4 regions of the Cronobacter turicensis genome follow, and region 3 is predicted to be linked to each of the others. Evidence: predicted binding sites of a transcription regulator. Region 3 holds the regulator's gene; each other region holds the start of a gene.
The links. The regulator CRP, encoded in region 3, controls carbon source genes, mostly activating them, when cyclic AMP is high. The targets are predictions, from matches to a motif close to ATGTGANNNNNNTCACAT.

Region 1 (5,941 bases), 1.3 Mb from region 3:
TGACCAAGTTTCCAGATAAAGATGATGAATTCCCTCTTTTAAGCACTACGCCTAAAATGTGGTTTGGTTCATTTTCCAGAAGAACAAAAATTCGTGAACTTGATGATATAGATATGATGATTGTCATGCATGCTGAAGGCAGCACATACACTCAAAGCGGCAAAACCTTCTATATATCTCCCGGGACAAATTCCCGTTTTCAAAACTACCTGAACGAAACTGGTGAGTGGGTAAATTCACGCAGAGTCGTCAACAAATTTGTTTCATCGTTAAAATCTGTCTCTCAATACTCGAGCGCTGATAGCAAACGTCAAGGAGAGGCCGCAACTCTCAATTTGAAATCCTATTCATGGAATTTTGATATTGTTCCAGCCTTCATCACTACACCAGACAGCTATGGAAACACATTTTACCTGATCCCAGACGGCAGCGGTAACTGGAAACAGACCGACCCGCGTATTGATAAAAACCGTGCGACTAGAGTGAACCAAAAGCATAATGGTAAGGTATTGAACGTAATTCGATTAGTTAAGTATTGGAAGCGTAAGCGCGGCGTGCCTGCAATTGGCTCATATTTACTCGAAACTATTATGCTTAACCACTATGACGACCTTAACAAGGATTCAATGTCAGAATATCTCGCTATCGAATTTGCAGATGCTTTGCAAGCATTAGCTACTGCAATCGTCGGTTATGTTGGCGATCAAAAAAACTTCCAAGGTGATATAAACCATTTAAGTTCAGAAGAGCAGAAAAAGGTTCAAGAAATGGCATTTGAAGATGCCAATAATGCAAAAGAGGCTCTATCCATAGAGTTTACTGATCCAGAAAAATCTGGAAAAATATGGCAGAAAGTGTTAGGTAAAGATTTTCCAGTAGGAAACGCATAATGAACGATTTCTTTGAAAAGCAAAATGATCCTTATATGCTCAAACTTCTTGCTGGACAGCGTCAGATCTATTCTGATGTAAAATCTATACTAATGATAGGTTTTTGCGCGGGGGTGGTTGTCCCATCAATATTCTCATTAATCTTCTTTGTAATGAGTTTTTATCCAAGTTACACGGGTTCTTGGATAAAAACACTTCTTACGATCTATGGATTAGTATTCTTCATTATTAACCACTTTATAATGGAGCATATCAGCAATTGTAAGAAAAAAGCAGCTCGTATTCAGGAGGAGTATGATACCAGTTTGTTTAACATGGAATGGAATGACATCGTTGCTGGTAAAAAAACACCTGTTTCTGAAAATATAGAGTTTGCCCAGAAATATTTAGCTACTGAAGGTGATTGTCACCTCCGTAACTGGTACCTTAATTCTCCCCTGAGCGTTTCTGCTCCCTTAATGGTAATGCTCTGTCAAAGTAAGAACATGGGATGGGATGCAGGTTTGAAAAAGAAAACCTCAACATTACTGAGTGTTATTCTAGCGCTGAACATAATTATGTTTGCTATAACTTTTATTTTCACCAATCCGACATATCTACAATTTATTGCATTTGTGGCAATATTGCTTCCGACTTACCAATTTTATTATAGGTACGTTAGTGAGAATAAGAAATCTGTCGCCCGCGCAGACGAGCTTCGTATACTTGTTGAGAATACGCTAAGGCAAGTAGTAAAAGATCAAGCCTACGACAAAAAAGAGCTAGAAAAGCACTCGCGTTTAGTTCAGGACCAAATTTTTAACTACAGGGCGACAGGGAATCCGGTGCCTGATTTTATGCATAAATTAAATCGGACTAAAGACGAAGAACGATATGATCGGATATTCGAAGAATATGCTTCACAATTAGAAGATATTGCAACACCATCGTAGTAGTTCCTTTACCAATTATTTATTTTTTAGATGGTTATAATGTGTAGGAACATTGTTTTGAAAACTCTCACCAGAAGAGTGCTAGTTTAGGACTGAAAACCTTGAAAGCTCAAAAGTACGGGGAATGACAATCGGTGTGCTTACACTTCCCGTTGATTAACTCACCATAATTTGAAACATACTTAATCAGGGGCGAGAGTGACCATGGACGTCCGCTCCTCGACCTACCAAACCTCTATACACACGATTCTCCCTCAAACAAATCGGTTTCAGTTTCATCATTAACGTGCAGGTTAAAAAGCCCCTCTTTTTGCGTTCTGCGCATCCCGGTCCAGACTGAAAGCTGGGCCGCGCCGCCCTTCGGGCCTGAAGCGGCGCGGCAATCTGCTGATAAAAAGAGGGGCCGCTATGTCTGAAGAACGAATGATCAACACCACTATCGTTATCACCGGGGCGTCGAGCGGTTTTGGCCGCGGGGCTGCGCTGGCGCTCGCTAAACGCGGCGCGAACGTCGTGCTGGCGGCGCGTCGGGGCGAGGCACTGGAGGCGCTGGCACAGGAGATTAACGCTGACAACGGCCACGCGCTTGCGGTGGAAACGGACGTCAGCCAGCCGGATCAGGTGGAGCGCCTGGCGCAGGCGGCGATCGCGCGCTTCGGGCCGATTAACGTCTGGATCAATAACGTTGGCATCGGGGCGCTCGGCTGGTTCTGGGAGATCCCGGTAGCCGACCATGAGCGGCTGGTGGATGTGAACCTGAAAGGCGTGATTTACGGCGCGCACGTGGCGATGAAACATTTTATCGCCCAGGGCTTCGGCGTGCTGATCAATACCGGCTCGGTGGACAGCGAAGTGCCGCTGGCGTTTCAGTCGAGTTACGCCGCCACCAAAGCCGCCGTGCTGAGCCTCGGGCGCACCATTAACGAGGAGCTGCGGCTTAACGATTACCACGACATCAAAGTAGCGACCATCATGCCGTGGGCGGTGGATACGCCGTGGTGGACGCATGCCGCCAACTATACCGGCCACGCGCCGCGCATGGCCGCGATGGATTCGCCGGAAAAAGTCATCGAGGCGATGGTGAAAGCCTGCTTCAAACCGCAAGAGGAGATCCCGGTGGGCTGGAAGGCGCGCTCGTCGAATTTATCGCACCATCTGTTCCCGGATATGACGGAAAAACTCTCCGCTAACGTGATTAACCGCTCGGTGGAAAAAGCGCAGCCGCTGGCCCCGACGACCGGCGCTATCTATACGCCGATGGCGGACACCACCACCATTGACGGCGGCATTCGCGCGCGAATGAAGCAGGAAGATAAAGCGCGCTGAGGCTCAGCACTCGCGCAGGGCTTTCACCAGGCGCGCCATTTCATCGAGCAGCCGTTCGCGAGAGGCGTTGCGGTCGCCCCGCGGCGCGGTGGAGCGGCGCTCGATAAAGCGGGTCGGCAGCAGGGTAGAGCCACTCTCGCCGTGGCCCGTGAGGCGCGCCACCATGCGGCTCACCGCCTCTGCGCCGAGCCGGTTGAAATCCTGCTCGACGGTGGTAAGCGGCGGAATGAAATAGGCGCTGTCCGGCGTGTCGTCATAGCCAATCACCGAGACATCCTGCGGCACGCGCAGGCCCAGCTCATCCAGCGCGCTCATGGCGCCGAACGCCATCTGATCGTTCGCCACCACCAGCGCCGTGATATCGCGCCGGGTGCGGAACAGGCTCAGCGTCTGCCGCCAGGCGTCTTTCGAACTCCAGTCGCCGTGTAAGACCGCGCAGGGGGCCAGCCCGTGCGCGCTCAGCACGTCCTGCCAGCAGGCGAGACGCATGCCGGACGCCACCGAGTGTTCGGGCCCCGCGAGCAGCGCGATGCGCTGATGCCCGCCGCTCAGCAGAAACTCCACGCTCTGGCGCGAGCCGTCGCGCGGGTCAAAGCTCACGTGAAAGACGTCGCTGTCGGCGGGCACGTCGAGAAACAGGCACAGCAGATCGCTGTTGTCGTTAACGAGGCTTGCGGCCGCCTCCGCCCCGAGCGGCAGGTTGATAATGACGCCATCCACTTTTTGCGCGCGCATTTCATTGAGGGAGCGTTGTAGCTCCTCCAGCGCGCCGGTTTCCAGTGTGGCGATCACCACGCTGTAGTCCGCCCGCGCGGCGTGGCTTTTGATGGCGGCGGCAATCTGCGAGGGCGCATGCAGCGCCAGAGATACGGTGATAAACCCGAGCGTGCGGGTGGCTTTCCCCGCCAGCAGCTGCGCGCTGCGGTTTGGCACAAACTGCAAGGCGTCCATCGCGTCCAGCACCCGCTGGCGCGTCGCGGGCGAGACCATCTCCGGCTTATTAAGCACGCGCGACACCGTCTGGTGCGACACCCCGGCTTTCTGCGCCACGTCATCCAGCGTGCTGAGTCGTTTTTTCATCGCCATTCCTCTGCCTCTTGTCGCCGCAATGATCGGTGATGGCGCACGATAAAGTCAATTTATGGCGCGTAATGTCATGCGCTAACATCATGGCTGTGACGCAGATCGCAATTCACGATCCTGCGTGCGTCGCGATGTGATCCAGGATCGCATTATGCAACGCCGCCATTCGCGATCTGTCCGGTTTCCCGCCATGCTGATTCTTTATGTTAGCGCACGACATTTTTTGATTTCCAGGGAACCATCATGACAGAAAACCCCACCACGACCGCTTTTAACGAACTCCAGACGCGCCCGCTGGCGACGATCCTTGCCCGCAATGACTGGCAAAACCCGGCGATCACCAGCGTTAACCGTCTGCCGTCCCATACGCCGCTGCATGGCTGGCGCGACGCCGACCAGGCGCGTCGGGGAGAGCCGTCCGATGCCGTGCTGTCGCTCGACGGCGAATGGCAGTTCAGCTTTTTCACCAGCCCTCACCAGGTGCCGGAAGTCTGGCTGGCGGCCGATCTCAGCGACGCGCGCGCCACGCCGGTGCCGTCAAACTGGCAGATGGAAGGCTACGACACGCCGATCTACACCAACGTGCGCTACCCGATCCCGGTGAATCCGCCGTTTGTGCCGGATGACAACCCGACCGGCTGCTATTCGCGCGATATCGAGGTGCCGCAGGCGTGGCTGGAGGCGGGCCGCACGCGCATTGTCTTCGGCGGCGTGAATTCGGCGTTTTATCTCTGGTGTAACGGGCAGTGGGTGGGGTACTCGCAGGACAGTCGCCTGCCGGCGGAGTTCGATCTTACCGGCGTGCTGCACGCGGGCCGCAACCGCCTGTGCGTGCTGGTGCTGCGCTGGTCGGACGGCACTTATCTGGAAGATCAGGATATGTGGCGCATGAGCGGCATTTTCCGCCCGGTCAGCCTGCTGCATCTCCCGGAACAGGCGCTGGCCGATGTGCGCGTGCATACCGAACTTGCGCCGTCGCTGCGCCACGCCACGCTGTTCAGCGAGGTGGAAGTGACGCCCGCCGCGCGCGGGCTCAGCGTCAGTCTCGCGCTGTGGCGCGGTGATAACGAAATCGCGAGCCAGACGCTGCCGCTTGGCTCGGCCCCGATTGATGAGCGCGGCAACTACGCCGAGCGCGTAACGCTCTCGCTCGACGTTGACAACCCGCTGCTGTGGAGCGCCGAAGCGCCGCACCTGTACCGCGCGGTGGTGACGCTGCTGGACGCCGACGGCATACCGCTGGTCTCTGAGGCGCACGACGTCGGTTTTCGTCGCGTGGAAATCCACAACGGCCTGCTGACGCTCAACGGCCAGCCGCTGCTGATCCGCGGCGTTAACCGTCATGAGCACCACCCGGAAAAAGGCCAGGCGGTGGACGAGGCGGCGATGGTGCAGGATATCCTGCTGATGAAGCAGAACAACTTTAACGCCGTGCGCTGTTCCCATTACCCCAACCAGCCGCGCTGGTATGAGCTGTGCAGCCGCTACGGGCTGTACGTGGTGGATGAAGCCAATATTGAAACCCACGGCATGGAGCCGATGAGCCGTCTCTCGGACGATCCGGTGTGGCTGGGCGCCTACAGCGAGCGCGTTACCCGGATGGTGAAATGCAACCGTAACCACCCGAGCATTATTATCTGGTCGCTCGGCAATGAGTCAGGCAACGGCGCGACCCATACCGCGCTTTATAACTGGATCAAGCATCAGGAC
Region 2 (5,941 bases), 1.7 Mb from region 3:
CTGCCGTCAGGTTTTTTGTTAATTCTTGATGCAGGTTTTGTCCTACAAGCTGGTGGCACTGTTCACACAGCACCGCGCCTTCTTCCGTGAGCTCAACCAGTACGCCCCGTTTATCATTCGGGTTGGGTAGCCGCGCCACCCAGCCCTTGCATACCAGACGATCCAGCATGCGCGTCAGAGCGCCTAAATCCACTGAGAGCACTTTTTTCAGCTCCCCCGGCGTGATGCGGCCAGGACAGCGAATGGAACAGAGCACCTTAAACTGCGCCGCGGTGATATCGAGCGGGGCGAGGTACTCATTGAGCAGGCGATCCTTTTTCTGATTCACCAAATGAATCAGCCGTCCTAAAGGAATAATCTCGTTAAACAGATCGCTGTTATTTTCCAACATAGTTGCCCAGGCAAGTAGATTAGTCACGCGAGATATTATTGCCCAGGCAAACATAAGTCAACCGAATGATTTTTGAGATCACACGATCTGCTAAAACGTGTCAAAAATCCTTCAAAATCAAAGGTGAGTTGTTGTCTATCAGTGTGATAGCTGCTGCCTGTTAATGGCAGGAAGGTGCAATGCGGACGGCGGGAAAACCAGAAAGCAGAGGTAAAAACGCCGCCTGAAAAGGCGGCGTTAAGGTTAACCGTGGTGCGGCTGCTCTTCCGGGAGCTGAACCGGCCAGCGCCGGAAAATCACAATCGCCCAGACAAATGCGGCGAGCGCCGGGATAGCGCCCATATAGCCGATGGACGACATGGAAAGCTGGAGGCTCACCTGATTGCCCACCAGCGCGCCCGCGCCGATACCGATGTTAAAGATGCCGGAGAAAAGCGACATCGCAACATCGGTGGCGTCCGGCGCCAGCGCCAGCACTTTCACCTGCATCCCAAGGCCGATAAGCATAATCGCGATGCCCCAGAAGGCGCAGAGGACCGTCAGGTTAACAGCGCTGTGCGACGCCGGCAGCAACAGCAGCAGACAAATCACCAGTACGCCGATTGCGCTGCTGATAAGCCCGGACGCGTGCAGGTTGCCGAGCTTGCCGAAAATCACGCTGCCGATAATCCCGGCGGTGCCGAGCACCAGCAGCAGGAAGGTGGCGAAGTTTTCACTCATGCCCGCGACGTTCTGCACAAACGGCTCAATATAGCTGTAGGCGGTGAAGTGCGCGGTCACGACCACGGCGGTCAGCACGTAAATGCACAGCAAGGCCGGGCGGCGGAACAGCGCCGGCAGGCTCGCGAGCGAGCCGGAGTGTTCGCTCGGGATTTTCGGCAGCAGTTTCACGAGGCAGGCGAGCGTAATCAGCGCGCCGATGCCGATGACGAAAAACGTGGTGCGCCAGCCGAAATATTGCCCGACGATGCGCCCGATAGGCAGACCGAGTACGGACGCCAGCGCGGTGCCGGTCGCAATCAGGCTCAGCGCCTGGGCGCGTTTGCCAGGCGGCGCCAGCCGAATAGCCAGCGAGGCGGTAATCGACCAGAAAATCGCATGGGCGAAGGCGATGCCGATACGGCTAATCACCAGCACCTCAAAGCTCCACGCCATAAACGACAGCATGTGGCTGGCGACGAAGACGACAAACAGCGCAATCAGGAGTTTGCGGCGCTCCACCTGGCTTGTCAGCAGCATAAACGGCAGCGACATCAGCGCCACCACCCAGGCGTAGATGGTCAGCATGATGCCCGCCTGCGCGGATTCCATATGGAAACTCGCGGCGATATCGGAGAGCAGACCCACCGGCACAAACTCGGTGGTATTAAAAATAAATGCCGCGACCGCAAGCGTAACTACCCGCAGCCACGCCGTTTTGCGAGAGACTGTATTCATCGTCATAAAAAAAAGATTCGCGCTGGTCAGAAGTGAATAAGAAGCAAGCGATCTTAAAACGTTCGCCTGTCGGGATACAACCATTTTGTGACGCAAATCTCATTTTTACGCCCTTTATGAAACAGGCGAAACGGCAGCAAAGCAAATGTCGTCACGGTTTTCAGCACGCGTGATAGTCTGAAAAAAAGAGGGCACAGAGAACAGGGCGGAAATAACAATGCAACCAATTGATTTTTATCTGGTGGACGCGTTTGCTGAGAAAACCTTCGGCGGCAATGCGGCGGCGGTCTGTCCGTTAAGCGAATGGCTGCCGGATGAGACGCTGCTTTCGATGGCGCAGCAGCATAACCAGTCAGAGACCGCCTTTTTCGTGCGCACCGACGACGGTTTTGAGCTGCGCTGGTTCACCACGCTTGATGAAATTAATCTCTGCGGGCATGGCACGATTGCCGCCGCACATGTGATTTTCGAGCATCTCGATTATCCGCACAGCGAAATCCGCTTCTCGACGCGGTTTGTCGGCGAGTTAACGGTCACGCGCAGCGGCGACTGGCTGACGCTGAACTTCCCGGCGTGGCAGGCGCAGCCGGTGGACGCGCCCGCGTTATTGCTGCGCGCGCTGGGGATTGACGGCGCGGTGTCGGTCGCGCTTTACCGCGACTATCTGGTGGAGCTCCCAACCCAGGCGCAGGTGGAGGCGCTGACGCCGGATATCCAGGCGCTGCTGCCGCTCGGCAAGCAGGTTTGCGTGACCGCGCCCGGCACGCCTGGCGGTCCGTATGATTTCGTCAGCCGCTTTTTCTGCCCCGGCGAAAGCGTGGCGGAAGATCCGGTGACCGGCTCCGCGCACAGTATGCTTATCCCGTTCTGGGGCGCAAAGCTTGGCAAAACGTCAATGATGGCGCGCCAGGTGTCGGCGCGGGGCGGCGATTTACGCTGTGAATGGCAGGGCGATCGCGTGCTGATTGGCGGGCAGGCGGTGACCTATCTTATCGGGCAGGCGCTGCTGCGCTGACGGTGTCGGCGCCCGGCGCGGGCGCCATTATTATTTTCAGGGCAGGCGCGCGATGTTCGCTTTAATCACCGCCACGGAATGCTGAAATTTGGCCTGCTCTTCGCCTTCCAGCTGCAGTTCAATAATTTGCTGCACGCCGTTCTGGGCCAGTACCGCTGGTACGCCAATGGCCACATTGTCCACGCCATATTCGCCATCAAGAATGCACGATACCGCCAGCGCCCGGTGACTGCCGGTGAAGATATTGCGGCAGATCTCGGCGATAGTGCCCGCGATGCCATATTCCGTACAGCCTTTGCGGGCGTAAATCTCAAAGCCCAGCTTGCGCACTCTGTCGGCGAGCGCCGCGGTGTCGAGCGGCTTACCCGTTTTGCGCTCATAAACCTGCGCCACCGGCGAGCCATACACCGAGGAGTGCGACCAGACCGGAAACTGGGTGTCGCCATGTTCGCCCAGAATAAAGGCGTCGATGCTTTGCGGGCCGATCTCCAGCGCTTCCGCCAGCGTGCGGCGCAGGCGGGTGGTGTCGAGCCAGACGCCGGTGCCGATCACCTGATTGCGCGGCAAGCCCGAGAGTTTCCATACCTGCCACGTGATGATATCGCACGGGTTAGTCGCTACGAGGAAAATGCCGTTAAAGCCGCCCGCCATCATCTGCGGAACAATCTGGCCGACGATGCGCGCGGTATTGGTCAGCTCGTCAAGCCTCGTCTGGCCCGGTTTCAGCGCGCCGCCGGAGACGGTGATCACCGCGATATCGACATCCGCGCACTCCTTTGCCTGGCGGGTGGAGATGGTAATCATCCCCGGCATATACGCGGCGGCGTCGCGCAGATCCTGACAGTGTCCTTCAACGCGCGCGGCGTCGAGATCCACCAGAATCAGCTCCTCGCCGATATTCTGGTTCAGCAGCGCCCAGGCGGCGGCGGTGCCGACGTTGCCCGCGCCGATAATCATCACTTTTCGTGCTCTGTTATTCATGGCGTCATTCCTTGTTAACCCATTTCGCCGCACAGAGTACCTGCACAACCCGGTGCCGGGAAATCCCCTTTGCGTATTAAAGGGCATATCATAAGACAATCCTCTGACAACCCGGTTGCGTGCGCGGCGCGCAGCCGGTAAAGCTAGTAAAAAACACGGAGGAGCCGCTATGTACCCGATATCCATCGAAACGCCAGGCAGCGCAGAAAGCCGGGCGCTGATCGCCGCGCTGGACGCTTACCAGAGCACGCTGTATCCCGCAGAAAGTAACCATCTGGTGGACCTCGCCGGACTCCCGGATGACGCCATGATTTTTATGGTGATCCGCCATCAGAACGTGGCCGTGGGCTGCGGGGCGGTCATGCTGACCGGCGACGGCTGCGGGGAAATCAAACGGGTGTATATTGATGAGCGCCACCGCGGGCAGCGGCTCGGCGAAAAACTGATGGCGGCGCTGGAAGCCGCCGCGCGGTCACGCGGTTGCCATACATTGCAGCTGGAAACCGGCATTCACCAGCAGGCGGCGGTGAAACTTTATGAGCGCTGCGGCTATACGCAGACCGGGCCGTTTGCGCCATACCAGCCCGATCCGCTGAGCCTGTTTATGCAAAAGCGGGTGTCGGACACGGCGGCAGCAGTGCTGTGAAGGCGTCAATCTGGCGGGTTTTCGCGCCGCGTCGCCAGATAAGCCAGGTATCAATGTAGCGCCATTTATCGGCCAGCGGCCACGCCTGCACCTGATGGCTGCCCGGCATACTCTCCAGCATGCTTCGCGGGATCATCGCCACACCCGCCCCGGCCACCACGCACGCCAGCATGCCGTGGTAAGACTCCATCTCGTGGATCTTGCCCGGCATCGCCTGGTCCTCTTTAAACCAGCTCTCGAAATGCCGCCGGTAGGAGCAGTTCGCGCGAAAAGCGTAAATGCTGGCGCCGTTGATCTCCTGCGCGCGCGTCACGGTCGGATGATTCGCGTGCGCCACCAGCATCATCTCTTCCTGGTAGACCGGCATACCTTCCAGATTCGGATGCAGGACCGGACCGTCGACAAACGCCGCGCTGAGTTCGCCCGCCAGCACGCCGTCAATCATGGTGCCGGACGGGCCGGTCGCCAGATCGAACTGAATTTTCGGGTAGCGCTGGTTAAAGGTAGCGAGCACGGCGGGGATGCGCACCGCCGCGGTGCTCTCAAGCGATCCGAGTGAGAAAATCCCCTGCGGCTCGTCGCCGGAGACCACTTCGCGCGCCTCCTGCACCAGCGCCAGAATACGTTTGCTGTAAGCGAGAAAACTGTGCCCGGCGGGCGCAAGCCTGAGGCGCTGGTTCTCGCGGATAAACAGATCCACGCCTAAATCGTCTTCAAGCTGGCGGATGCGGGTGGTCAGATTTGACGGCACCCGGTGGACACGCTGGGCGGCGGCCGTGATGCTGCCGGTTTCGGCCACGGCGTTAAACATCTCAAGCTGGGTTAAATCCATCGCATTCTCTCCGGGTGAATGGAATCGTCAATATTATTCACTTTTCAGAAATACCAGAGCAGGCCAGGCTATGGCAATAGCATTGACGATGTGGTGTGAAAAATCGTCGCCCATAACCACTCATAAGAGAGAGGCCCATTGATGAGCATTTCCCCTGCAACCCATGCGATTTCCGTAAACCCGGCCACCGGCGAAACCCTGGCGGCATACCCGCTGGCGAGCGCTGAAGAGGTTGAACTGTCGATAACCCGCGTAAGCGCTGGCTTTCGCCGCTGGCGCGCGGCCAGTCTGGATGAGCGCGCGCAGACGCTGCGTAATATCGGCGATGCGCTGCGCGCGCGCAGTGAAGCGCTGGCGCAGATGATCACCGCCGAAATGGGTAAACCCATTCTTCAGGCGCGCGGCGAAGTGGCGAAATCCGCCGCGCTGTGCGACTGGTATGCCGAACACGGCCCGGCGATGCTCGCGACAGAACCGACCCAGGTGGAAAATCAGCAGGCTGTGATTGAATACCGTCCGCTCGGGCCAATCCTCGCCGTAATGCCGTGGAACTTCCCGCTGTGGCAGGTGATGCGCGGCGCGGTGCCCATTCTGCTCGCAGGCAACACCTATCTGCTCAAACACGCGCCGAACGTGATG
Region 3 (5,941 bases):
GAGCGATAAATTTGGCGACGGGCGCGACCCTTACTTCTGGTCCGGCAGCGATGTGCTGCGCAACCGGCTGAACATTCACGCCGCGCAGGATCTGCAACATGCCGAGCGCGAACTCACCTCGCTGCGCGCGGCGACGCTGGAACTGGGCCCTGTGCAGCGCGGGCTGCCGCATCTGTGCGCCATTCACCGCCAGCTGTTTCAGGATCTCTATGAGTGGGCGGGCGAGCTGCGCGAGGTAGACATCTACCAGGGCGAAACCCGCTTCGCGCACTTTGAATATCTGGAGAAAGAAGGTAACGCGCTGATGCAGGCGCTGGAAGATGAAGACTATCTCATCGGTCTGGAGCCGGAGGCGTTTGTCGCGCGTCTTTCGCACTACTACTGCGAAATCAACGTGCTGCATCCGTTTCGTATCGGTACAGGCCGCGCCCAGCGCGTCTTCTTCGAACAGCTGGCGCTGCATGCGGGCTACAGCCTGGACTGGCGCGGTGTGGATGTCGACGCGTGGCGCGCCGCCAACCAGGCGGGCGCGATGGGCGACCTGGCGCCGCTTGAGAAAATCTTCACGAGCGTAGTGAGCGACGCGCGGGAAAACGAGTAAACTGACGCGGTTCTTTTTTACGGAGCCGCCATGTTACTGCTTATCGACAACTACGATTCTTTCACCTGGAACCTGTTTCAGTATTTCAGCGAGCTGGGCGCGGAGGTGGTGGTCAGGCGCAACGATGAACTGACGTGTGAGGATATCGAGGCGCTCGCCCCGGCGCAGCTGGTGATTTCCCCCGGTCCCTGCACGCCGAATGAAGCCGGTATTTCACTGGCGGCGATCCGGCGTTTTGCCGGTCGCCTGCCGATCCTCGGCGTTTGCCTCGGGCATCAGGCCATCGGGCAGGCCTTCGGCGCGTCCGTTGTGCGGGCTGAAAAGGTCATGCACGGCAAAACCTCGGTGATTTCACATAACAATAACGGTGTTTTTTCCGGGCTTAATAACCCGCTGACCGTGACTCGCTATCACTCGCTGATTATCGACCGCGCCACGCTCCCTGCGGCGTTTGAAATCACCGCCTGGACAGAGGCGGGCGAAATCATGGGCATTCGCCATCGCCACCTTGCGCTTGAAGGCGTGCAGTTTCACCCGGAAAGCATTCTCAGCGAGCAGGGCCATCAGCTCCTGGCGAACTTCCTTTCGCGCTGAATTTTTATTGCCTTTCAGTGATTTTTTATTCATATTTTGTGCTTATCTTTTCATGTGCGATGGCACATTTACTGGATGGGCATGAAATGGCAACTGAAAAAACAGCAATTACGCGCGCCACCTTCGATGAAGTGATCCTGCCGATTTATGCACCGGCTGAATTTATCCCGGTGAAAGGCAAGGGCAGCCGCGTCTGGGATCAGCAGGGCAAAGAGTATGTCGATTTCGCGGGCGGTATCGCGGTGACGGCGCTCGGCCACTGCCACCCGCGGCTGGTGGAGGCGCTGAAAGCGCAGGGCGAAACGCTCTGGCACACTAGCAACGTCTTTACCAACGAGCCCGCGCTGCGCCTGGGCCAAAAGCTGGTGGACGCCACGTTCGCCGAGCGCGTGGTGTTCATGAACTCCGGCACCGAAGCCAATGAAACCGCGTTCAAGCTGGCCCGCCATTACGCCATCACACGTCACAGCCCGTACAAAACGAAAATCATCGCGTTTTATAATGCCTTTCACGGACGTTCGCTGTTTACCGTCTCCGTGGGCGGCCAGGCGAAATACTCCGACGGCTTCGGCCCGAAACCCGCTGATATCATCCATGTGCCGTTCAACGATCTCGATGCGGTCAAAGCGGTGATGGACGACCACACTTGCGCGGTGGTGGTCGAGCCGGTGCAAGGCGAGGGCGGGGTGACCGCCGCGACGCCGGAATTTTTGCGCGGCCTGCGCGAGCTGTGCGACCGCCATCAGGCGCTGCTGGTGTTCGACGAAGTACAGTGCGGCATGGGCCGCAGCGGCAAGCTGTTTGCTTACATGCATTACGGCGTGACGCCGGACATCCTGACCAGCGCCAAAGCGCTGGGCGGCGGTTTCCCGGTCAGCGCGATGCTCACCACGCATGATGTCGCCTCGGCGTTTCATGTGGGTTCGCACGGCTCCACCTACGGCGGCAACCCGCTCGCCTGCGCGGTGGCGGGCGAAGCGTTTGATATTATCAACACCCCGGAGGTGCTGGACGGCGTGGCGCAAAAACGCGAGCAGTTCGTGCAGCACCTTCAGCGCATCGGCGAGCAGTATGGACTGTTCAGCGATATTCGCGGCATGGGCCTGCTGATTGGCGCCGAGCTGACCCCAGCCTTCCACGGGCGCGCCCGCGATTTCTTGTACGCCGCCGCGGCGGAAGGCGTGATGGTGCTGAACGCCGGGCCGGACGTGATGCGTCTCGCGCCGTCGCTGCTGGTGGAGAGTGCCGATATCGACGAAGGGATGGCCCGTTTCGCGCGCGCCGTCGCACGCGTGGTTAACGGTTAATCAGCGTGACTGGCTCAGGCGTCGCCTGAGCCAGATACCGTGATGCGGGCGCTGGCGCCACGCCACGGAAGAGATGGTGTGCATGGTGCGCAGATGATCGAGAATGCGCAGCAGATGATGCTCCATTACGCCCGGCGCCCCTTCCGGCAAGACCTCTTCGCCCTCCAGTACCGCCTCGTTTTGCGTGTCGCCCGGCGCGTCATGCTCCAGCCGCTGCTGGCAGCGCTGTAGCGCAATTTCACAAGCCTGTAAGTAGCGCGCCGCCGTCTCCGGCGTCAGCGTGGTTTGCTCGCGCGCCATCGTCGTTATCGCGTTGATGTGCTCGACGATAAACTGACTGTGCGTGACCCACAGACGCATATCCTCCAGATAACGACTGTTAAAGCCCGGCTCCTGCATGGCCTGATTGAGCGAGTTATAGAGCGCGTTGTGCGCCTGGTTGACCTGCATCCGCTGCCACGCCAGCGGGCCGGGCTGCGGATCGTCGCTCAGGATCAGGCGCAGCGCCTCCTGGTCGGCCTCCAGCGCGTCATGCGCGTTCTGGCGCAGCAGGCCGCTCTGCCACTGGGGCCAGAGCCAGACCATGCCGCCGAACGCGATAAGGCAGCCGGACAGCGTGTCTATCAGGCGCGCCACGATGTACTGCTCGCCGTTGAGCGTCAGGATTTGCAGCGAATAGACCGCCGTGACGGTAAAGCCAATCATCGCCCAGCCGTAGTGCCGCCGGATTATCAGATAACTGATTAAGGTCACCAGCAACATGCCGAGCAGGGTATAGCCCTGCGGCACATTCAGGTGCAGCGTGATGCCCGCGATAATCAGCCCCGCCAGCGTGCCGCCCGCCCGGTGCAGGATGCGCACCCGTGTCGCGCCATAGCCGTTTTGCGTGACGAAGAGCACCGTCATCAGGATCCAGTACGGCTTCGGTAAATTGAACGCGCTCCCTAACAGGCCCGCCGCCGCCAGCATTACGCCCAGACGCGCGGCGGTGCGCAGCGCCGCGGATTTCAACGACAGATAGCTTTTCAACGCCCGCAGCAGCGGCAGGCGGCGCTGGCCGCTGTCCATCAGGTCACGGGCGTAGAGCGGGCGCTGGGTGCGTAGCACGCGGGCGATACGGCTGAAATGGTATTCGCAAAACTGGCCGACCGGGTTGTCCGGATGCTGACGGGCGATTTTCGCCAGCGCCTCAATCTGCTTATCCATTGAGAAGCGGTACGAGTAGCGGTGGTAGAGAATATCGTCAGAGAGCGTGCGCAGGCGCGTGGCGACGGTCTGGGCCGTCCAGCGCAGCACCGCTTCGGCGTGGCTGCGCTCCACCAGCTTTTGCACTTCACGCGGCTGATGCAGGGAGACCGAAATATGCTCCTGAAGATCCAGCGCCACCTGAAACGTGCGCAGCAGGCGTTTGTAGCCGTTCTGTTTGGTCGCCGACAGCATCTGTAGCTGCTGATAGCACTGGCTTATCTGATCCACCACTTTTTGCTGATGCACCAGTAGCGGCGGCAGCGCCTGTTCCGGTTCTGTGTGGCGCGTCAGCAGGCTGTATTTCGCTTCGCAGTAGTCGGCGAGGCTTTTATAAATCAGGCTTAACGATTCACGCAGCGGCTGTTCACGCCACAGCCAGAACCAGAAACCGTTAAACGCGCCATACCAGAGCGTGCCGAGAACGTAGAGCAGCATCGGCTCCCAGACGGGCATATTCCCGGCGAGGCTTAACGTGAAGATGGCCGCGATAAGCGACGCGGGCAGCAGGCGCGCATGCAGGGGGCTTATCTCCGCCGTCACGCCCAGCAGCAGCGCCAGCATCAGCAGAATAAGCGGCAGCGGGATGGCCTGTAACAGCAGAAACTGTACCGCCAGGCTGCTCAGCGCAAACAGCGAGGCGCCGATGATCAAGCGTTTGAAGAAGCGTTTGTGCGGGGTATCGAGACCGGCAATATTGCAGCAGGCGGGGACGAGTGAAAACAGCAACCCTTGTTGGAGATGGCCCAGCATCAACCCGACCGCCACCGGCAGGCTTAAGATCAGCGTTTGCCGTAAAGCGTAATTAATTTCAGGGTGATAGATAAGACGACGCCACATAGGGGAGAAGTATAGATACAAAAACGGCGTGTTACCGAAGCGACACGCCGTTTTTTGATTTTTTAGCGGGTACCGTAAACCACAATAGTTTTACCGTGGGCGGAGATCAGGTTCTGATCTTCGAGCATTTTCAGAATGCGGCCAACGGTTTCGCGGGAGCAGCCGACAATCTGGCCGATTTCCTGACGCGTGATTTTAATCTGCATTCCGTCCGGATGGGTCATCGCGTCCGGCTGTTTCGCCAGGTTCAGCAGCGTCTGAGCGATGCGGCCGGTCACGTCCAGGAAGGCGAGGTTGCCCACTTTCTCTGAGGTGACTTGCAGGCGGCGAGCCATCTGCGAGGAGAGACGCATCAGAATATCCGGGTTAACCTGAATCAGCTGACGGAATTTTTTGTAGGAGATTTCAGCCACTTCACAGGCAGTTTTAGCGCGAACCCAGGCGCTGCGTTCCTGACCTTCCTCGAACAAACCCAGTTCGCCGATGAAGTCTCCCTGATTCAGGTACGAGAGGATCATCTCCTTGCCCTCTTCATCTTTGATCAGCACTGCCACTGAGCCTTTGACGATGTAATACAGCGTCTCCGCTTTTTCACCCTGGTGAATCAGCGTGCTCTTAGATGGATACTTATGAATGTGGCAATGAGACAAGAACCATTCAAGAGTCGGGTCTGTTTGCGGTTTGCCAAGCACCATGCGCGGTTATCCTCTGTTTTAAACTGGCTCCAAAGACAGGGCGCGTAACCCCTGTCTGGCTTTGCAATCATCATCTTCCCGCTTCCAGGGAAGTTGGCTGTCCGTGGACATCGCAGCCGATAAATTGTCTTCTCCTCTGCACCCATGCGTAACATCAATGTATCGCCGCTGCATCCAGACTGTTTTAGCATAGCTTTTATCAGGTGTCTCCTGTTGTCTCGTTTCAGCTTGACGCAGGTCGCCTTCCGTTGCCTCTGATGACGCGCGCGCGTAATCTGTCAGAAAAATGAATAGCCTGGAGCGAATAACATGCATGCACGAGTGAAATGGGTGGAAGGCTTAACCTTCCTTGGCGAGTCCGCTTCGGGGCATCAGATCCTGATGGACGGCAACTCCGGCGACAAAGCGCCGAGCCCGATGGAAATGGTCTTAATGGCGGCAGGTGGCTGCAGCGCCATTGATGTGGTCTCTATTCTGCAAAAAGGCCGTCACGACGTGACCGACTGCGAAGTGAAGCTGACCTCAGAGCGTCGCGAAGAGGCTCCGCGTCTGTTCACGCATATCAATCTGCACTTTGTGGTGACGGGTAAAGATCTGAAAGACGCGGCAGTGTCGCGCGCGGTGGATCTGTCGGCGGAGAAGTACTGTTCAGTGGCGCT
Region 4 (5,941 bases), 1.0 Mb from region 3:
GTGGATAACGGCCAGCGGACGCTCGCCATCAACCTGCTCGCCCAGGCGCGCCATATCGGTCAGGCCGACGCTGTAATCAATGCTGTCAGACGCCTGACGACGACCGCCGCCCATGGCCACGACCGCCATGCCCAGCGCGCGGGTATCCATCTGAGTGACAAAGCCGGAACGGTCGGCATAGACCGCTTTGCTGAGCGTGGCCGCCGGCAAATAACGATCGTAGTTGTCGACAAAATCCGCCGGGCCGTTTTGCGCCGCCACCATACGCCCGAAAATTTCCGCCGCCTGGCCGTTATCCAGCACCTGTTGCAGTTTCGCGCGCGCCTCACTCTCGTCTTTCGCAAGCCCGCCGGAGAGCAGCATCTCGACGCACAGCGCCATGGTCACTTCAAGAAGACGCGGGTTGCGGTAATCGCCGGTCAGGAACCGCACCGCTTCACGCACTTCCACCGCGTTACCGGCGCTGGAGGCCAGGACTTCGTTCATATCGGTCAGCAGCGCGGTTGTGCGCACGCCCGCGCCGTTCGCCACCCCGACGATCGCCTGCGCCAGCGCTTCAGACAGCGCATAGGTCGGCATAAACGCCCCGCTGCCCACTTTCACGTCCATTACCAGCGCATCCAGCCCTTCCGCGAGTTTTTTCGCGAGGATCGAGGCGGTGATCAGCGGAATTGAATCGACGGTCGCAGTGATGTCGCGCGTGGCGTAAAACCGTTTATCCGCAGGCGCCAGCGAATTGGTCTGGCCGATAATCGCCACGCCCACATTTTTAATAATGTCGCGAAAGCGATTGTCGTCCGGGAAAATATCAAACCCCGGGATCGCTTCCAGTTTATCGAGGGTGCCGCCGGTGTGGCCCAGTCCGCGCCCGGAAATCATCGGGATGTACCCGCCGCAAGCCGCGACCATCGGGCCGAGCATCAGCGAGGTCACGTCGCCCACGCCGCCGGTGGAATGTTTATCCACGACCGGGCCGTTAAGGTTCAGGCTTTTCCAGTCCAGCACGGTGCCGGAATCGCGCATCGCCATCGTCAGCGAAACTCGCTCCGGCATTGTCATGTCGTGAAAGAAAATCGTCATCGCCAGCGCGGCGATCTGGCCTTCGGACACGGTGTTATCGCGAATGCCGTTAATAAAGAAGCGGATCTCTTCGTCGCTGAGCGCATGGCCGTCGCGCTTTTTACGAATTATTTCTTGAGCGAGGAACACGGTACCCCCCGTGAATAAGGAAGAACGATGGCGGGTGGCGCGAAGCCCCCGCCCGGTGAATCGGTTGGCCTGATGCGCGAAACGTCATCAGGCATAACGCGGCTTAGTAGCTGCTGGCGCTTTTGCCATCGCCGTGGCCGAGCGCCTGAAGCAGGCTCGCCAGCAGGCTGGACGCGCCAAAGCGGTAGTGACGGGCATCGGCCCAGTCGGCGCCCAGCAGTTCATCCGCGACCGCCAGATATTTGGCCGCGTCTTCCGCCGTACGCACGCCGCCTGCTGGTTTAAAGCCAACGGTTTTCGCAACGCCCATATCGCGGATCACTTCCAGCATGATGCGCGCGCTTTCAGGCGTCGCGTTCACCGACACTTTACCGGTTGAGGTTTTGATGAAATCAGCGCCCGCTTTGATGGAGATTTCAGACGCCTTGCGAATCAGGGCCTCTTCTTTCAGCTCGCCGGTTTCGATAATCACTTTCAGCAGCACGTTGGCCGCCGCGCAGGCGTCTTTACAGGCTTTCACCAGGTCAAAACCGACCTGCTCATTGCCCGCCATCAGCGCGCGGTACGGGAAGACCACGTCCACTTCGTCTGCGCCGTAGGCGATAGCCGCGCGGGTTTCCGCCAGCGCGATATCGATATCATCATTGCCGTGCGGGAAGTTGGTCACGGTGGCGATACGGATATCCGGCGTACCCTGTTCGTTCAGGGTTTTACGGGCGATCGGGATAAAGCGCGGATAGATACAGACCGCGGCGGTGTTGCCCACCGGGGTTTTGGCCTGATGACATAAGGCGATCACTTTTTCATTGGTGTCGTCGTCATTCAGGGTGGTGAGGTCCATCAGCTGCAGCGCACGCAGGCTGCTTTTGGTTAAATCGGTCATAACTTTCTCCAACAAAAAAATGCATCTCGGGTGAGAAACTCAACACGTTGGAGCGGTCGTGGTTCCATGAAGAAGAGCGGCGTCGTCCGCCGTCACGCTGAGATCCTTCTCACCGCACATCATTGCTATCAATGTTAAAATTCTAACACTCACAGGCAGTCTGATTTTGTGTCTTGTTTCACAAATTACAAAGTAAGGATTGCATACTTTGCGCCATTATATGTGATTAACACAACATTATGACAGTCAGAATCACGCGCAGAAAATAAAAAGGCTGGCGCGAAGCCAGCCTGAGCGTTACAGAAAATGTGAAAATAATAACATTTTCACACAAGACTACAGCGCCAGAAACAGTCCGGCAATCGTCGCGCTCATCAGGTTAGAGAGCGTACCGGCCGCCACGGCCTTCAGCCCAAGCTGCGCGACTTCGTGACGGCGGTTGGGGGCCATGCTGCCCAGCCCGCCAATCAGGATGGCGATAGAAGAAAGGTTAGCAAATCCGCACAGTGCGAAAGAGATAATCGCTTTGGTGTGATCGGAGAGGACCTGTAAGCCCGCCGCCGCCACTGCGGCGTCCTCTTTCAGGTATTCGCCAAAATTCATATACGCCACGAATTCGTTGATGATGAGCTTTTGGCCGATAAACGAACCTGCGACCATCGCTTCATCCCACGGCACGCCAATCAGCCAGGCTACCGGCGAGAACACCCAGCCGAGGATCAGCTGCAACGACAGCTCCGGGTGATTAAACCAGCCGCCGATACCCGAGAGCATGCCGTTAAGCAGCGCGATAAGCGCCACAAACGCCAGCAGCATCGCGCCGACGTTAAGCGCCAGCTGCATCCCGGCGGATGCGCCGGAGGCGGCGGCGTCCAGCACGTTCGACGGACGGTCAGGATCGTGCTGCGCGGCGTCCAGATGCGGCGCGTCGTGCGGGGTTTCTGTTTCAGGGATAATGATTTTGGCGAACAGCAGGCCGCCTGGTGCGGCCATAAAGGACGCGGCAATCAGATATTCCAGCGGCACGCCCATCTGGGCGTAGCCCGCCAGTACCGAGCCCGCCACAGACGCCAGGCCGCCGCACATGACCGCGAAGAGTTCAGAGCGGGTCATCGTGGCGATGTAAGGGCGCACCACCAGCGGCGCCTCGGTCTGACCAACAAAAATATTGGCGGTCGCCGAGAGCGATTCGGTTCGGGACGTTTTCAACACTTTGCGCAGCGCGCCGCCCAGCAGGCGGATAACTAATTGCATAATGCCGAGGTAATAGAGCACCGCAATAAGCGAGGAGAAAAAGACAATAACCGGCAGGACGCGCAGCGCGAAGATAAACCCGCCGCCGCCAAACACCTCGAACATTTTGTCCGACACCAGCCCGCCAAAGAGAAACGAGATGCCGCTGTTGCCGTAAGCGATAACGTTCGCCACGCCTTCGGACATCGCCAGCAGCACTTTGCGCCCCGCAGGCACATAGAGCACCAGCGCGCCGATGGCTATCTGAATCAGCCAGGCGCCCACCACGGTGCGCAGATTAATCGCTTTTCTGTTACTGGAGAGTGCGACCGCTATCAGCAGCAGCGCCAGCATCCCCACCAGCCCCATCAATATTTGCATACAGTATCCCTGTGTAATGAGTGAATTATGTTGTCCCGCGCGCGCAGGCGCGGCGATTTAACGACAGGGAATCGCCTGAAATCCAGACGCTTTACGCTTTTTTAAGCAAGCGTGGACCGTCGGTCACATTTTGAGGCGTGGAAAGAGCGCGCGGGTGTTTTCAAGGAGGGTATGGGCGATGACATCGGGCGGCTCGGGACGCAGTTCGCAAAGCGCGTCAAACACGCCGTTAACTCGCTCGGGGCGGTTCGGCTGACCCTGCCAGCCGTTCAGCGGCATATCCGGCGCGTCGGTTTCCAGCAACAGCGCAGAAAGCGGCAGTTGCGCCATGACGTCGCGCGTCTTTTGCGCGCGCGGGTAGGTAATGGTGCCGCCGACGCCGATGCGGTAGCCGAGATCCACAAAGCGCTGCGCCTGTTGCAGGCTGCCCGCAAACCCATGCACCACGCCGGTACAGGGCAGCGCGTGACGCTTAAGGCGCATCGCGAGTTTATCGTGGGTGCGGCGCGAATGCAGGAGCACCGGCAGATCATAGCGTTTCGCGAGACGCAACTGCGCGTCCAGAATCGCCTCCTGGCGCTCAAACAGCGGATTTTCCATATAGAGATCGAGCCCGATCTCGCCGATGGCGACCAGCTTATCCGCCTGCTGTTGCAGATGATGCTCCAGCAGCGCCAGACTGGCGTCGTTATGGTTGCCGATGACGATGGGATGCAAACCAATAGCCGCCCACAGCGCCGGGTAACGCGCCGCAAGCTCCAGCACCGTCGCAAATCGCGCGGCCTCAATGGCGGGTACGATAATATGTTCCACGCCCGCCGAGGCGGCCTGCGCCAGGCTTTCTGTCTCAGCGCCGGTAAACGGCGGAAAATCGAAATGGCAATGGGTGTCGATAAAGCGTCGCATCATGCCAGATCCTCATCGTTGAACGTCGCGTCGTTCGCCTGCTCGGCTTTCACCAGCGGCGCGTCGAGCGCGTCATTGGCGACGGTCGCGGGCGGCACCACGATAGTCGTCTCCGGTACGATAGGCATCAGCACGTCCGCCGCCGCGGCAACCACGGCCGGTTCAGCGACCGGGACTAACGGCGGCGTACCGTAGCGGCGCAGCGGCGGCTTGCTCACCATCAGTTTGCCCACGGTGGCGAGGAAATAGCGCCCGCACAGACGCCCCAGTTTGTAATCTTCCATCAGCGCCGGAAGACGGCTGCCGAGCGCCATGCTGGTGAGCGCGCGAGGTGGAGAGATTTCAAAAATGCGCAGCTTGCCAGGCGGGTTTTCGATAAATTCCTGAATCTCGCGGTAAGTGGTTTCATGGTGCTGCACCAGATTAAGCAGCGGTTGCAGACTGCTGTCGGTAAGCCAGCGTTCCATGCGTTTAAACCACTGCGGCGTGTAGTACATCTGCGACGGTACGGTGCGGATAACCACCAGCGTCGTGGCGCCGAGGCGCGCCGCCTCCCGCACCGGGATCGCATCGCTGACGCCGCCGTCAAAGTAATTCACGCCGTCAATATCCACGCCTGGACGATAAAAGCCAGGAATGGCGCTGGAGGCGCGAATAATATCAAGCCAGTCATTTTCCTGCGGCGCGAAATAGCCGGGGGCGTAGTCATCGCGACGGCACGCGCACATATAAAACGCTTTTCCGGCATCGAAAAGCCGCATCGCGTTGCCCATCTGAAGCGGCATACGGGCGGCGGTGGCTTCGGTGAGCCAGTCGAGATCGATAAGATTGCCGCCGCGCACAAAGCGCACCGGATCGAAGAAATCGCGAGAGGTGGTAAAGCGGGTGATAACGCGCCGGGCATAACCGGGCTGGTTACAGACATACGCTGAGAGGTTTTGCGCCCCGGCAGACGTGCCGAGAAAGAAATCGAACGGGTTGAATTGCGCGCGCATGAATTCATCCAGCACGCCGGCTGTAAAGATCCCGCGCTGACCGCCACCTTCACAGACGATAGCCAGCTTGCCGGGACGAAACGGTTTCACCGCCAGAGGCGCTATGCTGCCTGGCGTTACGGGAATACGTTGTCCCACCCTGCTTTCCTGTTTTATCGTCGCGCGCCGCGCGAACGTTTTATGATGCCATAAACCAGCAAAGCCAGTCACAAGGACTGGCTTTGCCGTCTGTCAGTTATCTTTTTATCACACTATGGGCGTCGACGGCCCATAAAAAGGCTAACCAGGAACAGAATAATACCCACAACAAATACGATTTTCGCTGCGCCTGCTG

Region 1: the regulator CRP is predicted to act here: its motif matches at 4,322-4,339, upstream of AB8W27_RS16320 (beta-galactosidase).
Region 2: the regulator CRP is predicted to act here: its motif matches at 1,914-1,931, upstream of AB8W27_RS10030 (sugar transporter).
Region 4: the regulator CRP is predicted to act here: its motif matches at 2,313-2,330, upstream of deoC (deoxyribose-phosphate aldolase).

The regions. Positions count from the first base shown of each region.
Region 1 is NZ_CP165997.1:3,411,285-3,417,225, reverse strand. Features, by position in the region: gene AB8W27_RS16340 (hypothetical protein) at 1-890, shown strand, start outside; gene AB8W27_RS16335 (S-4TM family putative pore-forming effector) at 890-1,822, shown strand; gene AB8W27_RS16330 (SDR family oxidoreductase) at 2,231-3,148, shown strand; gene AB8W27_RS16325 (LacI family DNA-binding transcriptional regulator) at 3,152-4,228, opposite strand; gene AB8W27_RS16320 (beta-galactosidase) at 4,475-5,941, shown strand, end outside.
Region 2 is NZ_CP165997.1:2,088,206-2,094,146, forward strand. Features, by position in the region: gene marR (multiple antibiotic resistance transcriptional regulator MarR) at 1-388, opposite strand, end outside; gene AB8W27_RS10030 (sugar transporter) at 635-1,834, opposite strand; gene AB8W27_RS10035 (PhzF family phenazine biosynthesis protein) at 2,046-2,843, shown strand; gene AB8W27_RS10040 (L-lactate dehydrogenase) at 2,880-3,824, opposite strand; gene AB8W27_RS10045 (GNAT family N-acetyltransferase) at 3,994-4,470, shown strand; gene AB8W27_RS10050 (LysR family transcriptional regulator) at 4,427-5,302, opposite strand; gene sad (succinate-semialdehyde dehydrogenase) at 5,444-5,941, shown strand, end outside.
Region 3 is NZ_CP165997.1:344,107-350,047, forward strand. Features, by position in the region: gene AB8W27_RS01580 (YhfG family protein) at 1-9, shown strand, start outside; gene AB8W27_RS01585 (putative adenosine monophosphate-protein transferase Fic) at 1-601, shown strand, start outside; gene AB8W27_RS01590 (aminodeoxychorismate synthase component II) at 632-1,195, shown strand; gene AB8W27_RS01595 (aspartate aminotransferase family protein) at 1,282-2,502, shown strand; gene AB8W27_RS01600 (YccS/YhfK family putative transporter) at 2,503-4,587, opposite strand; gene crp (cAMP-activated global transcriptional regulator CRP) at 4,650-5,282, opposite strand; gene AB8W27_RS01610 (OsmC family protein) at 5,592-5,941, shown strand, end outside.
Region 4 is NZ_CP165997.1:3,727,733-3,733,673, forward strand. Features, by position in the region: gene deoA (thymidine phosphorylase) at 1-1,209, opposite strand, end outside; gene deoC (deoxyribose-phosphate aldolase) at 1,313-2,092, opposite strand; gene AB8W27_RS17780 (NupC/NupG family nucleoside CNT transporter) at 2,429-3,706, opposite strand; gene AB8W27_RS17785 (metal-dependent hydrolase) at 3,830-4,615, opposite strand; gene AB8W27_RS17790 (patatin family protein) at 4,612-5,745, opposite strand; gene AB8W27_RS17795 (DUF1328 domain-containing protein) at 5,859-5,941, opposite strand, start outside.